Regions from separate parts of the Streptomyces sp. NPDC047072 genome, predicted to be linked through region 1. Evidence: riboswitches for the same ligand, from Rfam matches in the RefSeq annotation. Region 1 holds a riboswitch; each other region holds the start of a gene.
What was found. Region 1 has a riboswitch for cobalamin ahead of ABZ896_RS01135 (prenyltransferase/squalene oxidase repeat-containing protein). Riboswitches for the same ligand answer to the same signal wherever they lie in the genome.
Positions count from the first base shown of each region.

Region 1 (3,412 bases):
CGTCCGCCGCCGTGCCGAAGTCGAGGACCAGGGCGACTCGTTTACGGCCGTCCGGCGCCTCCGCGCTCCCGCAGATCTTCGTGAACGACGTCTCGCCGCGCGGTTTCGTCGCGTCCGACGAGTCCTCGCTCACCGTGAACCGGAAGCCCTGGACGTCTCCGTCGGAGGGGATCGCGGTGGAGGGGCCCTGCGTGGCGTACGTCCATGTCGTGGCCGTACGGTCCCAGAAGGACCAGTAGCGGTAGCCGGCGGCCTGGGCGGGGGCCGCGCAGACGGCACCGACGAGCAGCGCCAGCAGCAGAGTTGCGGTCGTACGGCGGACCGTCACTGCTGCTTGCCCTTGTTGCGGCCGGTGAAGAGGAACCCGACGCCGATGCCCGCGACCAGGCCGACGCCGATCATCCACCAGACATTGACGCCGTCCTCGTTCTTCTTCTCCGCCTTCTCCGCCTGAGGCTTCGCCGCTTCCCGGGGTGCCGGTCCCGTCGCGTTCAGCCGCTTCACCAGATCCGTACCGCCGAAGTCCCGCGGATCCGCGCCACCCGCCTGCGCCGCGAGGATCAGCTGGGCGTACGCCGCCGGGCCGCTCTGCGCGGCCCACTTCGCGGAGTTCTTCTCCAGCCAGGCCAGCGGCTTCCGGGCCGCCTCGGTGCCGCCCTGCACAGCGAGGGCGACGACCGCGTCGGCCGTGTTGCCGTAGTCGGGCTGGTTCTCGGAGCCGGGGAGGACGGAGGTGAGGTGGCCGTTCTTCGCGACGGCTTCGGCGAGGTACGCGGCGCCATTGGCAGCGGCCCCCTCTGGAGTGGCCGCGTCCGTGCAGGTGACCGTAGCCCCGTCGCCCGCCTTCGCCGTCGCCATGCCGAGGCCCGCCGCGCCGACGACCGCCGCGGCCGTCGCGTCCGCGTTGGCCGTCAACTTCCCCTTCTTGTCCGGCTGGTAGGCGAAGGCGCCCCCGTCCGCACACGGCAGGGAGAGCGCGAGCAGGGCGTCGTAGGGCGACTTGCCGTCCTTGAGGACCTTCCCGGCGCCGTCGCCCAGCGCACCGATCACCACGGACGTCGAGTTGGCGTCGCTCGCCCCGCCGGGCAGGTATCCCCAGCCGCCGTCCTTGTTCTGCACGGACTTCAGCCAGGCCACCGCCTTTCCGGTCGCGGACGCGTGGCCGCCGAGCGCGGAGAGGGCCTGTACGGCGGCCGCCGTGCTGTTGGTGTCGACCATGACCTTGGCGTCGCAGGCCTTGGCCGGATCCGCGCGGTACGCCGCGAAGGCGCCGTTCGCGCACTGCTGGCCCACGAGCCAGTCGGTCGCGGAGGCGGCGGGCCGCACACCCGCCCGGTGCTGGGCGATCAGCGCGAGGGACTGGCGCCAGACGCCGTCGTACGTGGGGTCCGTGCTGCCGTAGAGCCCGGCGGGGACGAAGGGGGACGGCGACGGGGCGGCGAGCGCGGGCGCGGCCGTGCCGATCACGACGGTGGCGGCCAGGACCGCGGCGCTGCGGCGGACGTTCATGATCGGCGGATGCCCTCTCCCTGAAGAAGCCGGGCAGCACGGGAGGACCCCGGGCGGCTCGGCTCCGTATCCCTCGACGGTGCCGCACACCGGCCGGGTGCCGATGCGCGTGAGCCGGTCACGATCCGTGCGGGGCAATCCGGCTCGTCGCTCCAGAGCGGCTCACGGTTGCGGGTCAGCGCCGGATTTGCACCGGCTTTCCCCCGTACGGGTGTGATGACGACCCGGTCACTCTACTCGCCCGTAGGGAGTCGGCTGAGAGGCAGCTGTGAGGGGTCGGCGGGGCAGCGCGGGGACCAGCGCCTCGGCCGCCTGGCACAGGACCAGGGCGAGGTCGTCGGCGGGGTGGCCGTCGGTGTGGGCGAGGACACGGTCGTAGAGGGTGTGCGGGGCGTCCTCGGGGAGGAGCGGGAAGGCCGTGCCGTCGGCGGAGCGGGCCTAGGTGAGGTCGTCGGTGTAGAGGAGCGGCCGGTCGCCCGGCTGGAGGCCCACCCGGACCGAGCCCGAGGGGCGTGGTCGGAGTGAACGGTTCGAGGAACTCGACGTGCCGGCCGGCTCGCAGCGGCGCGGGATGACCGCAGTTGACCAGGCGGACCTCGCCGGGGGTGAACTCGGCGAGCACCGCGGTGACGAAGTCCTCCGGGCCCAGCTCGGGGGCGAGCCGGCCGTCCAGGGCGGCGGTCTTGGGCAAGTCGGGGGCGGTGAAGGCGAGTTCGCGGAAGCCGGTCAGGGTCGCCGCGGTCAGCCGCAGCGCCTCCAGGCCGTGCCCGCGGACATCGCTGACCAGCAGTGGCGGGCCGTACGGGGTGATCGCGACGTCGTACAGGCCGCCGCCGACCGCCGACTCACGGGCCGCGCAGTGGTAGCGCGTACAGACGTGCGTGCCGGCCAACTCCCGGGAGATCGGCCGCAGAAGCGCCTCCTGGCTCACCCGCACCACCTCGCGAACCTCGGCGAGCCCCGCCCAGCGCCGCCCAGCGTGAGCGCGAGCGGCTGCTGCGGGAGCGGCTCGGGGACCGGGACTACGAGCAGGCGTACGCCGAGGGGTTGGCGATGTCGTACGACGAGGGGCTGGACTACGCGCTGAATCCCGGGAGTTGAAGGTCTTCAGGCGGTCAGACCGCCACGTACGTCACCGGTTCGCTCCCCGCGACCGCCTCCGCGCGGCCCAGTTTCACCAGCCGCCGCAGATGTGCCTCGGCCTCGGAGACCGCGATGTTCCGTGATCCGTAGGGGATTTGGTCCCAGGGCCGGTTCCACTCCATGCGCACGGCGAGCTGCCAGGCGGTGAGGGGCTCGGCGAGCAACGCCCGCAGGCCGGTGAGGCGTTCCTCGTGGTGGTCGAGCAACTCCCGTACCCGGGCGGCCGCGTCGGTGAAGGCGTGCTGGTGTGCCGGGAGGATCTCGGCGGGGGCGAGGCGGCCGACGCGCTCCAACGAGTCGAGGTAGTCGCCGAGCGGGTCGGTGACGGTGGCGTCGTCCGGATCCTCGTACAGGCCGATGTGCGGGGTGATCTCGGGGAGCAGGTGGTCGCCGGAGAACAGGCGCCCGTGGCCCGGGAGTTGGGCGGGGTGCTCCTCCTCCAGGTGCAGGCAGACATGGCCGGGGGTGTGGCCCGGCGTCCAGATCGCGCGGAGCCGGCGGCCGGGGAGGTCGAGGAGTTCACCGGGGACGATCTCGTGGTCCGGCAGGGCGGGGGAGAGGCCGGGCAGGGTGCTGCGGCGGGCGTTGCGGAGCGGGGCGATGTGGTCCTCGGGGGCGCCCGCGGCCTCCAACTTGGCTGCCATGTAGGTGAACCAGCGCTCCGGGCGGGTCTCGCGGGAGCGGCGCACGATCGCGGTGTCCGCCGCGTGCATCGCGATCCAGGCACCGGAGGCGTCGCGGACCTTGCCCGACAGGCCGT
Region 1 is NZ_JBEYVC010000002.1:40,758-44,169, reverse strand. Features, by position in the region: gene ABZ896_RS01140 (SCO2322 family protein) at 1-328, opposite strand, end outside; gene ABZ896_RS01135 (prenyltransferase/squalene oxidase repeat-containing protein) at 325-1,509, opposite strand; cobalamin riboswitch at 1,625-1,752, opposite strand; gene ABZ896_RS01130 (hypothetical protein) at 1,726-2,034, shown strand; partial or broken gene ABZ896_RS01125 (SpoIIE family protein phosphatase) at 2,057-2,440, opposite strand; gene ABZ896_RS01120 (MBL fold metallo-hydrolase) at 2,625-3,412, opposite strand, start outside.

Region 2 (3,412 bases), on a different contig from region 1:
GTCCACGACGGCTCCGGCCGCGACCCCGAACGGCGGCGGCGACAACCTCGCGGAGACGGGCGCCAGCAGCAACACCCCGCTGATCGCGGGCGGCGCGGCGGTCCTCCTCCTCGGTGGCGTGGGCATCGTCTTCGCCTCCCGCCGCCGCAAGGCCGCACGCTCCTGACGCACGCGCACGCGTGAGAAGTCGGTGAAGGATCACCGACGTGGGGCCACCCGCCGTTCATGGCGCGGGTGGCCCCTTGCGCGTTGCGCCTGGCCGACGGTCCCGGGCGGCGCGAATCTGGCCCAACCCCCGGCCAACATCCGGAAGTCGCTCACCTCGCGGACAGGTGACGGCCACGCGAAGGGCGGTGCCGGTGAGGGACGTCTCCACCCGAAAGAGCCGCGTCCCCGGTGGCGCCGGGATGCCCCAGACGAAGAGGTCGAGGCCCAGGAACCATTACCCCGCGATCACACTCGTCATCAGCCTCAACTTGGGATGTGAGTAAAGATCGCGTCACTGTCTGTACCGGCCTCTGTCATGACGCTGACCGGTTCGTCGTGCCACCCCACGATGATCGGTGTGATCAACACCGCTGACCTTGCTGGATCCGCTCCGGCAAGTGCCGCTCCGGGAACGGGCGGTGCTGTCTTCTTCATCGTTGTGGGAGTCGGCCTGCTGTGCGGAGGGGCCGTCATCGCCACCGACTACAAGAAGGCGGCGTCGCGCTTTTACGCGAGGGCAATGAGCACGCAACAGAAGAAACCGCCCCGCATCTACGGCGGCCCTACCGCAGGGGTGTTGCTCCTCAAGACGATCGGGCTCCTGCAGATCCTCGCGGGCAGCGGCGCGGTTGCCGTCGGCATCTACTTCCTCAGCCGGTAGCCCGTCACCTCCTGACGGCGCGCGTGCCCACTCCTGGACCGGCTGATCAACACCAGCCACCAGGCCATCATGAACGGCCCAGGCTACCGGCCCAACAAGCGGCAGCGGGTGCTCGCTAGTTGATATTGATGTCGAACGTGGACGTGCTGCCGTCTGCCATGGCCAAGGTGACCGGCCCGAAAGTAATCATCACCATGGCGTTGCCTCCGGAACCCCGGTAAAAGCCGGTCGCCTCCGTGACCCTCACGGCCAACGCCGTGAACGTCGCCGCCACTTGCTCGTCAGCATCGATCTGCGGCTCTGCCAGAGCCTGATGCCCATGGGCCTCGGCCCAGTCCCGAACCCTCCGGGCGTCGTGGCTCAGTTCAGGCAGGATGCTCTTGTTCGCCCATGCCCACACCCACGAGCCCGACGAGGGACTGAAACTGCCGAGCACCTGAGCAGGCGCCGTCGCTGTCTTGTCGGGGAAGGTCCAGGTGACAAGGCCAGTTGTCTGATCCAGTCCCCAGCGATCCGCCGATCCCAGCCCCCAGGACATGTGAGCACGGGCGAGCTGATCAATCATGTCCTCCCCCTGCAGCAACAAACTCATGCTGCGAACTTAACCGGACGGGCGGTCCCCCTCAGCTGACCAGCTGGGAACTAGGTGATCATCCGCCAGCCTGTGCGACACAGGACCGTAAGCGGTGCGCGTGCAGGGAGTCAGAGCAGCAGCACCTGCGACCGGGGATGATTGGTGACTTTGTCCCGGGCTCCAGGGCATGCGACCAGGTTCGTTCCGGGCGGGGGTGGGACAAATGCGCCAATCTCTCGATGCCTGGCCCGCTCAACCTCGAAGGCCCGCCCCGAGCCCCCTCCGAACCCCCTCCAGACCGATGTGATCTTCCATACCTACGCAGATCCCCAGCTATGCACACCCCCACCTCCCCACCTACTGTGAGCACGCCGTGGTGTTCGGGAATCCGGTGGAAGTCCGGAGCGGCCCTCGCCACTGAGATCGGGGAGTTCCCGTTCCGTGTCCCCTCGCCGGGGGACAGCCACTGACCGTCGTGCGGCGGTTGGGAAGGCAGGAGCGGTAGGCGTACGTACCCGTAAGCCAGGAGACCGGCCGCGGCACGTCAGGAACTGATCCACGAGGTGCTGGAGCTGACCGTATGACCGAGCCTGCCATGGCCCAGAACAGCTTTCGTTGGCGGCGTGAGGACACCATCAAGACTGCCCTCCTCATGGCCGTGATCGCCGTCCTCCACGTCGTCGCGTTCGGGATTCTCTTTCTGCTCGTCGTGCCTGCGCACTACGAGATCGGGACCAAAGCCTTCGGCGTCGGGCTCGGTGTGACCGCCTACACCCTCGGTATGCGGCATGCCTTCGACGCCGATCACATCGCCGCTATCGACAACACCACCCGGAAGCTGATGGCCGACGGCAAGCGGCCCGTGTCCGTGGGGTTCTGGTTTGCGCTGGGGCACTCCAGTGTCGTCGTGCTGCTGGCGCTGCTCATCGCCGGCGGTACTCAGTTGGCCGGGCGCGTGATGAACGAGGGGTCCGGTACCCACCAGGTGCTCGGTTTTCTCGGTACGACGATCTCCGGGACCTTTCTCTATCTCATCGCCGCCCTCAACCTCGTTGCCCTGGTGGGCATCCTGAAGGTGTTCCGGGCGATGCGGGCGGGATCGTACGACGAGAAGGAGCTTGAATCCCATCTGGATTCGCGGGGGTTCATGAACCGGATCCTCGGGCGGCTCACCAAGTCCATCACCCGGCCGGGGCAGATGTACCCCCTCGGGTTTCTCTTCGGGCTCGGGTTCGACACCGCCACCGAGGTCACCCTCATGGTGATGGCCGGGTCGGGTGCGGCCGCCGGGCTGCCCTGGTACGCGATCCTCTGCCTGCCGCTCCTCTTCGCCGCCGGGATGAGCCTGTTCGACACGCTCGACGGCACGTTCATGAACTTCGCCTACCAGTGGGCCTTCTCCAACCCCGTGCGCAAGGTGTTCTACAACCTCGCCATCACCGGGCTGTCCATCGCCGTCGCGTTCTTCATCGGCACGATCGAACTCGTCGGCGTCCTCCACGACAAGCTCGCCCTCACCGACGCCCTCACCACCTGGATCGCCGACATCAGCCTCGACAACGTCGGCTACGTCATCGTCGGTCTGTTCGTGGTGGTGTGGGCGGCGGCGATCGCCTACTGGCGGCTGGCGAAGGTGGAACAGCGCTGGAGCGTCAGCAGTTCTTGATCGACCAGATCGGGCCCCAGTTGTAGGAGTTGCTGCTGCCGCCCGGGCCCACCGGCGTGACCGTCTGGCCGTTCTGACCGTAGAAGTACGCCGTCACCCCACCCGTCTGGTTGTTGCGGTACGAGCCCGTGCCCACCCAGTTGGAGAGGGTGTAGGTGTCGCAGTAGTAGAAGGAGTAGACGACGTAGTCGCCCTGCGTCGCGTCCCAGACGGCGGCGCACAGGTTGCCGCTCGCGCAGGTGATGGACTCGCGGGCGGCGATGTGCGTGATGCCGGCGGGCTTCGGCCAGGCGGTGGGCGGCTC
Region 2 is NZ_JBEYVC010000067.1:28,943-32,354, forward strand. Features, by position in the region: gene ABZ896_RS26400 (LAETG motif-containing sortase-dependent surface protein) at 1-166, shown strand, start outside; gene ABZ896_RS26405 (hypothetical protein) at 524-868, shown strand; gene ABZ896_RS26410 (DUF6882 domain-containing protein) at 984-1,460, opposite strand; cobalamin riboswitch at 1,800-1,996, shown strand; gene ABZ896_RS26415 (HoxN/HupN/NixA family nickel/cobalt transporter) at 2,023-3,108, shown strand; gene ABZ896_RS26420 (hypothetical protein) at 3,095-3,412, opposite strand, start outside.
Region 2: it holds a riboswitch for cobalamin, as region 1 does, so the genes downstream of both, ABZ896_RS26415 (HoxN/HupN/NixA family nickel/cobalt transporter) here and ABZ896_RS01135 (prenyltransferase/squalene oxidase repeat-containing protein) in region 1, are expected to answer to the same signal.

Region 3 (3,412 bases), on a different contig from region 1:
CGCGCTTGAACAGGTTCGAGACCTGCGGCTCGATGCACTCGTACACGCCCGCGATGGAGGCGATGGTGGCCGTGGGGGCGATGGCGAGGAGCAGGCTGTTGCGCAGGCCCGTGGTGGCCATGCGCTCGCGCAACGCGGCCCAGCGCTCGGGCCAGTTCGTCTCGACGCTGTAGTGGTCGGGGTGCAGCACGCCCTGCGCGGTACGGGTCTTCTCCCAGGCGGGCAGCGGGCCGTTGCGCTCGGCGAGGTCGGCGGAGGCCTCGTAGGCGGCGAGCATGATGCGCTCGGCGATCCGCGTGGAGAGGGCCTTCGCCTCGGGCGAGTCGAAGGGCAGGCGCAGCTTGAAGAAGACGTCCTGGAGACCCATCGCGCCGAGGCCGACGGGACGCCACTTGGCGTTGGAGCGGCCCGCCTGCTCGGTCGGGTAGAAGTTGATGTCGACGACGCGGTCGAGGAAGGTGACGGCGGTGCGGACGGTCTCGTCGAGCCGCTCCCAGTCGATGTCGTTTCCGTCCACGAACGCGCCGAGGTTCACGGACCCCAGGTTGCAGACCGCCGTCTCGCCGTCGTCCGTGACCTCCAGGATCTCCGTGCAGAGGTTGGAGGAGTGGACCGTGTGCCCGGGCAGGGCCGTCTGGTTGGCGGTGCGGTTGGCCGCGTCCTTGAAGGTCATCCAGCCGTTGCCGGTCTGCGCGAGGGTGCGCATCATGCGGCCGTAGAGGTCACGGGCAGGGATGGTCCTGCGCGCGAGCCCGTCGGCCTCGGCCTTCCGGTAGGCCGCGTCGAACTCCTCGCCCCACAGGTCGACCAGCTCGGGCACATCGGCGGGTGAGAAGAGCGACCACTCGGCGTTCGCGTTCACCCGGCGCATGAACTCGTCCGGGATCCAGTGCGCGAGGTTCAGGTTGTGCGTACGGCGGGCGTCCTCGCCGGTGTTGTCGCGCAGCTCCAGGAACTCCTCGATGTCGGAGTGCCAGGTCTCCAGGTAGACCGCGGCCGCGCCCTTGCGCCGGCCGCCCTGGTTCACGGCGGCGACACTCGCGTCCAGCGTCTTCAGGAACGGGACGATGCCGTTGGAGTGCCCGTTGGTGCCGCGGATGAGGGACCCGCGCGAGCGGATCCGGCTGTACGACAGCCCGATGCCACCGGCGTGCTTCGAGAGCCGGGCGACCTGGTGGTACCGGTCGTAGATGGAGTCCAGCTCGTCGATCGGGGAGTCGAGGAGGTAGCAGGACGACATCTGGGGGTGCCTGGTGCCGGAGTTGAAGAGGGTGGGGGAGGAGGGGAGGTAGTCGAGGCGGCTCATGAGGCCGTAGAGCGCGGCGACTTCGTCGAGCGCCCTTGCGGTGTCGTCCTCCGCGAGGCCGGAGGCCACCCGGAGCATGAAGTGCTGGGGCGTCTCGATGACCTTGCGGGTGATCGGGTGCCGGAGGAGGTAGCGGCTGTGGAGGGTACGGAGGCCGAAGTAGCCGAAGCGGTCGTCGGCCGCGGGGTCGACGAGGGCGTCCAGCTTCTCGGCGTGGACGCGCACGAACTCGGCGGTCCGGTCGGCGATGAGGCCCTCGCGGTGGCCGACGCCGACGGACCCGGTGAACGAGGTGACGCCCTGCGAGGCGGCCTCGGCGGCGATGGAGATCGTCAGCAGCCGGGCGGCCAGCCTGCTGTAGGCGGGGTCCTCGGAGATCAGCCCGGCCGCCGCCTCGGTGGCCAGCTCGCGCAACTCCGACTCGTCGGCCCGCGCGGACCGGCCACGGAGCGCGGCGGCGGCGACCCTGCCGGGGTCGGCGTCGGGAAGGTCGGCGGTCAGCTCGGCCAGGATCCGCAGTAGCGCGGCACCGGGGCCGTCGTGGTCCTGCTCGGTCCGCTCGATCGCTGAAGCCGGGTCGGCTGGCGCGATGGTCACGTGGGGCTCTCCCTCGCTGGGCACGGGGCCTGGAGGGCAGGGGGCGGCACACGAGCGCGCACGGCGTCGCGTCCACCGGCCCATTCCACGAGGCCTGGACGTCAGTTGCACCCGGGCCACGGCGGCCGGGCACACTGTCGGCAGGTCCTCGGACTGACTCTCATGTGCGCCTATGCACGCATGAGTACACCGTTGCGGGACAGTTCCGGATTCCCACCGGATTCCCCTGCGGCGACAGCGAGCATGAGCATACATCTTGTGCCGGGTGGGGGAAGCAGCCCCATATGTTGTGTCGTGGTGACTTCAGAGCGTCAACTGATAGGTGAGGAGCGTGAAGTCGTTGTCGGGGATCGGGTGCCAGTCGCGTTCCGGGGCGCGGGTGAAGCCCAGGCGCTCGTAGATGCGGTGGGCCGTGTGCATGGTGGGCTGGGTGCACAGGACCACCGCGGTGGTGTCCGTTGCTCGGGCCCGGTCGATGCAGGCTTGTACGAGGGCCTTGCCGACGCCTCTGCCGCGGGCTTCGTGGAATACGGCGAGCATGCGGATCTCGGCCTCTCCGGGGCGGGCGAGTTCGGCGAAGGGGCCGCCGGACGGGACGTAGGTGACTCCGCCGAGGATTCGGTCGTCCGTCGCGGCGACCAGGACGTCGGCTTCCGCGGCTCGCTTGGCCACGTTCTTGAGTTCCTGGAAGTACCAGTCGTCTTCGTCGCCGAAGGCGAGCAGCCCGTCCTGGAGGTAGGCCTGGGCGGTGATCTCGCCCAGGTGTTCGTAGTCGGTGGGTTCGGCGGGGCGGATCAGGATGTCCATGGGGGTGAGTGTGCACGACGGGCACGACAACGGGCCGCCGGACAACCTCTCCGACGGCCCGTGAACGGTGTGCCTAGTGGGCCGACCCCGCTGTCGCCGGCGGCAACTCCACCTCCACCCCCGGGTCGCCCGCGTCCGCCGTGTAGTCCTCCGGGCTTGTCTCGTCGACGCCCTCCGGGGCCTTCAGCGCCTTCAGCGCGAAGGTCAGGATCACCGTCACCACCACGTTGAGCACGAACGCCGTCAGGCCGATGTAGCCGATCTCGCCGATGCCCGGGATCTCCTTCGCCGAGCCGCCGAAGTGCTTCTGGGTGGGGGAGGCCACGCCGTACGCCGCGACCGTGCCGTAGACCATGCCGACCGCCCAGCCCGCGAGCAGCGCCCAGCGGTGGAACCAGCGGGTGAAGAGACCGCCGACCAGGGCCGGGAAGGTCTGGAGGATCCAGATGCCGCCCAGGAGCTGGAAGTTGATCGCGACCGTCTTGTCCATCGTGAGGACGAAGACCAGCGCGCCGACCTTCACCAGCAGCGACACGATCTTGGAGACCTGCGCCTCCTGCTTCGGCGTGGCGTCCGGCTTGATGAAGTCCTTGTAGATGTTGCGGGTGAAGAGGTTCGCGGCCGCGATCGACATGATGGCCGCCGGGACGAGCGCGCCGATGCCGATCGCCGCGAACGCCACGCCCGCGAACCAGTCCGGGA
Region 3 is NZ_JBEYVC010000043.1:9,612-13,023, reverse strand. Features, by position in the region: gene ABZ896_RS20220 (ribonucleoside-diphosphate reductase subunit alpha) at 1-1,903, opposite strand, end outside; cobalamin riboswitch at 2,025-2,184, opposite strand; gene ABZ896_RS20215 (GNAT family N-acetyltransferase) at 2,207-2,710, opposite strand; gene mctP (monocarboxylate uptake permease MctP) at 2,784-3,412, opposite strand, start outside.
Region 3: it holds a riboswitch for cobalamin, as region 1 does, so the genes downstream of both, ABZ896_RS20220 (ribonucleoside-diphosphate reductase subunit alpha) here and ABZ896_RS01135 (prenyltransferase/squalene oxidase repeat-containing protein) in region 1, are expected to answer to the same signal.

Region 4 (3,412 bases), on a different contig from region 1:
CATTCCGTCCTCCTCGTCGATCCCGAGCCCGTGCCGGAAGGGCAGCACGCCGTACGTGGACCGCCCGGTGAGCCCGTGGAGCATGTCCAGCCCGGGTTCCAGGAGACTGACATCCCCCCGGAACTTGTTGACGAGGAACCCGGCGACAAGCGCTTGGTCCTCGGGGCTGAGCAGCGCGACGGTCCCGAAGAACGAGGCGAAGACACCGCCCCGGTCGATGTCCCCGACGACCAGCACGGGCAGCCCGGCGTTCCGGGCGATCCCCATGTTCACGATGTCGGTCCGCCGCAGGTTGATCTCCGCCGGACTCCCCGCCCCCTCACAGATCACCGCGTCATACGTGCCCCGCAGTTCGGCGAGACAGTCGAGCACGGTCCCGAGCAACTTCTGCTGCCGGCCCCCGTGATACCCACGAGCGCTCAACTCCCCGACCGGCTTCCCGAGCAGCACGACCTGACTGCTCTGTTCCCCACCGGGCTTGAGCAGCACGGGATTCATCAGCGCGGTCGGCTCGACCCGGCAGGCCTGCGCCTGCATGGCCTGCGCCCGCCCGATCTCCGCACCCTCCTTGGTGACAAAGGAGTTGAGGGACATGTTCTGCGCCTTGAACGGCGCGACCTTGACCCCCTGCCGCACCAGCCACCGGCAGATCCCGGCCGTGACGACACTCTTGCCGGCGTCCGAGGTGGTCCCGGCGACGAGAAGCCCCCCGCTCATGCCGTACGTCCCTTCCGGATCAGCCGCGCGGCGACCGCACCGGCACCGAGCGCGAGCAGACCGACGCGCCGCGACAGCCGTACGGCACGCTCGATGTCGTACGAGGCCACGGCGCGCCCCTCCCGATTCAGCACGGGCCGGTGCTCGACCCGCCCCGCGTAGGACAACGTCCCCCCGAGCCGCACCCCGAGCGCCCCCGCGAAGGACGCCTCCACAGGCCCGGCGTTGGGGCTCGGATGCTTGCCGGCATCCTCCCGCCACGCCCGCACGGCACCCCGCGGATCACCCCCGGCCACCGTCGCGAGTACGGCGGTCAGCCGCGCCCCCGGCCACCCGGCGAGGTCGTCGAGCCGGGCGGAGGCCCACCCGAACCGCCGGTACCGGGCCGACCTGTGGCCCACCATGGCGTCCAGCGTGTTGACGGCCCGGAACCCGAGCAGCCCCGGCACCCCGCCGACCGCACCCCACACGAGCGCCCCCACGACGGCGTCGGAGGTGTTCTCGGCGACGGACTCGACGACGGCCCGGGCGATCCCGTCGGCGTCGAGCGCCTGCGGATCCCGCCCGCACAGATGCGGCAGCCGCTCCCGCGCGGCCTCCACATCCCCTTCGTCCAGAGCGCGCCCGATGCTCCGGGCCTCGCGCGCGAGGGACGTGCCCCCGACAACGGCCCAGGTGGCGGCGGCGGTCAGCGCGACGGAAGCGGTACGGGACGGTCGTACGACACGCTGGGCCAGCGCACCGAGGGCGACGGCACCCCCGACACACACGGCGGTGTGCACCGCGCCCCGCCCCCGGTGATCCCGCCACAGCGCCCGCTCCACGGCCCCGGCGGCCCGCCCGAACGCGGCGACCGGATGCCCCCGACGCGGATCGCCGAGCAGCAGGTCCCCCAGAAGTCCGGCGGCGGCGCCGTACGCGAAGACGCGATCAGGGCAGGCGGGCATCGCGTTATGTCCTCACTCAGGGTGTCCACGCCCTGGTTCGACGAGACCGACGACGAGAGTTCCTGGCTCCCGGGGCTACCTACCCCGGTCACAGTGGCGGGACCGCGCCGGACTCACACCGGCTTCCTCTCCTGCCGTCGTACATGGCCCCGGCAGTCCACCACGGTGTTGGAAGGGCAGTCAACTTGCTGTTGACCTGCGATGGAGGAGTGTGCAGAACCCCACACGGGGACTGTTCCCGGGGCCACGAAAAAAGGGGTGCGGGACGGTGATCCGTCCCGCACCCCGTGGTGCGCGTGTGGCCGTCAGGCCACGATCAGCGAAATCCCGTACGCCACCGCCGCCGCGCACGCGGCGAAGCAGGCGTAGGCGCCGGTGACCGCGAGGGGCGCGGAGCCGCCCTCGGTCTGGGCGCGCTCCTGGCGGGACAGGCCCATGATGCCGAGGGTGAACAGGGCCACCAGGCCCACGGTGACCACGAGGCTGACGCCGAAGACGGAGCCGAGGGCTTCCCAGTCGATCTTCATGGTGTTGGTTCCTTGGGGCTCAGACGGCGGCCGGCGGGGTGGCCGGGTCCGTGGCGGTGGCGGACGTGGCGACCGGGGAGGCGATCGTGGCCGTGAGGCTCTCGCTCACCGTTCCGGCCGGCGGCGGCGTCACCGCGGCGATCGCCGTGGTCACCACACCGGGCGGCTCCTCGGTCTCGTTGACGTTGGACGCGTCCACGACCTCGCGGCGCGAGATCTTCCAGATCGCCGCGCTGGACGCGATCAGGAAGACCGCCACCACCGCGGTGCCCCAGTCGCCGAGGTCGCACACGGACTCGGCCAGCGCGCCCACCAGGGCCGCCGCCGGGAGCGTCAGCCCCCAGGCCACGAACATCCGGGTGGCCGTGGACCAGCGGACCACGCCGCCCTTGCGGCCCAGGCCCGCGCCCATCACCGAACCGGAGACGGAGTGGGTGGTGGAGAGGGAGAAGCCGAGGTGCGAGGAGGCCAGGATGACCGTGGCCGCGCTGGTCTGGGCGGCGAAGCCCTGCTGCGGCTGGAGGTCGGTCAGGCCCTTGCCCATCGTGCGGATGATGCGCCAGCCGCCGAGGTAGGTGCCGAGCGCGATGGCCAGACCCGCGGAGAGGATGACCCAGGTGGGCGGGTCGGAGTCGGGGGCGACGGCGCCGCCGGCGACCAGGGCGAGGGTGATGATGCCCATCGTCTTCTGGGCGTCGTTGGTGCCGTGGGCGAGGGAGACCAGGCCGGCGGAGGCGATCTGGCCCGCGCGGAAGCCCTTCGCGGCGGCCCTGCCGTCGGCCTTCTTGCCGAGCGAGTAGGACAGGCGGGTCGCCAGCATGGCGGCGACGCCCGCCACGATCGGGGCCGCGATGGCCGGGATCAGGACCTTGGTGACCAGCACGTCACCGTGGACCGCGCCCATGCCCGCCGAGGCGATGGTGGCGCCGATCAGACCGCCCATCAGGGCGTGCGACGAGCTGGAGGGCAGGCCCACCAGCCAGGTCAGCAGATTCCAGAGGATCGCGCCGACCAGGGCGGCGAAGATGACCTCGGGACGGATGCCGGTCTCGTCGACGAGACCCTTGGAGATCGTGTTGGCGACCTCCACCGAGAGGAAGGCGCCCACCAGGTTGAGCACGGCGGACATGGCCACCGCGACCTTGGGCTTGAGTGCGCCGGTCGAGATGGTGGTGGCCATCGCGTTGGCGGTGTCGTGGAAACCGTTCGTGAAATCGAACG
Region 4 is NZ_JBEYVC010000098.1:7,887-11,298, forward strand. Features, by position in the region: gene ABZ896_RS32620 (cobyric acid synthase) at 1-717, opposite strand, end outside; gene ABZ896_RS32625 (cobalamin biosynthesis protein) at 714-1,664, opposite strand; cobalamin riboswitch at 1,701-1,833, opposite strand; gene ABZ896_RS32630 (hypothetical protein) at 1,970-2,191, opposite strand; gene ABZ896_RS32635 (inorganic phosphate transporter) at 2,211-3,412, opposite strand, start outside.
Region 4: it holds a riboswitch for cobalamin, as region 1 does, so the genes downstream of both, ABZ896_RS32625 (cobalamin biosynthesis protein) here and ABZ896_RS01135 (prenyltransferase/squalene oxidase repeat-containing protein) in region 1, are expected to answer to the same signal.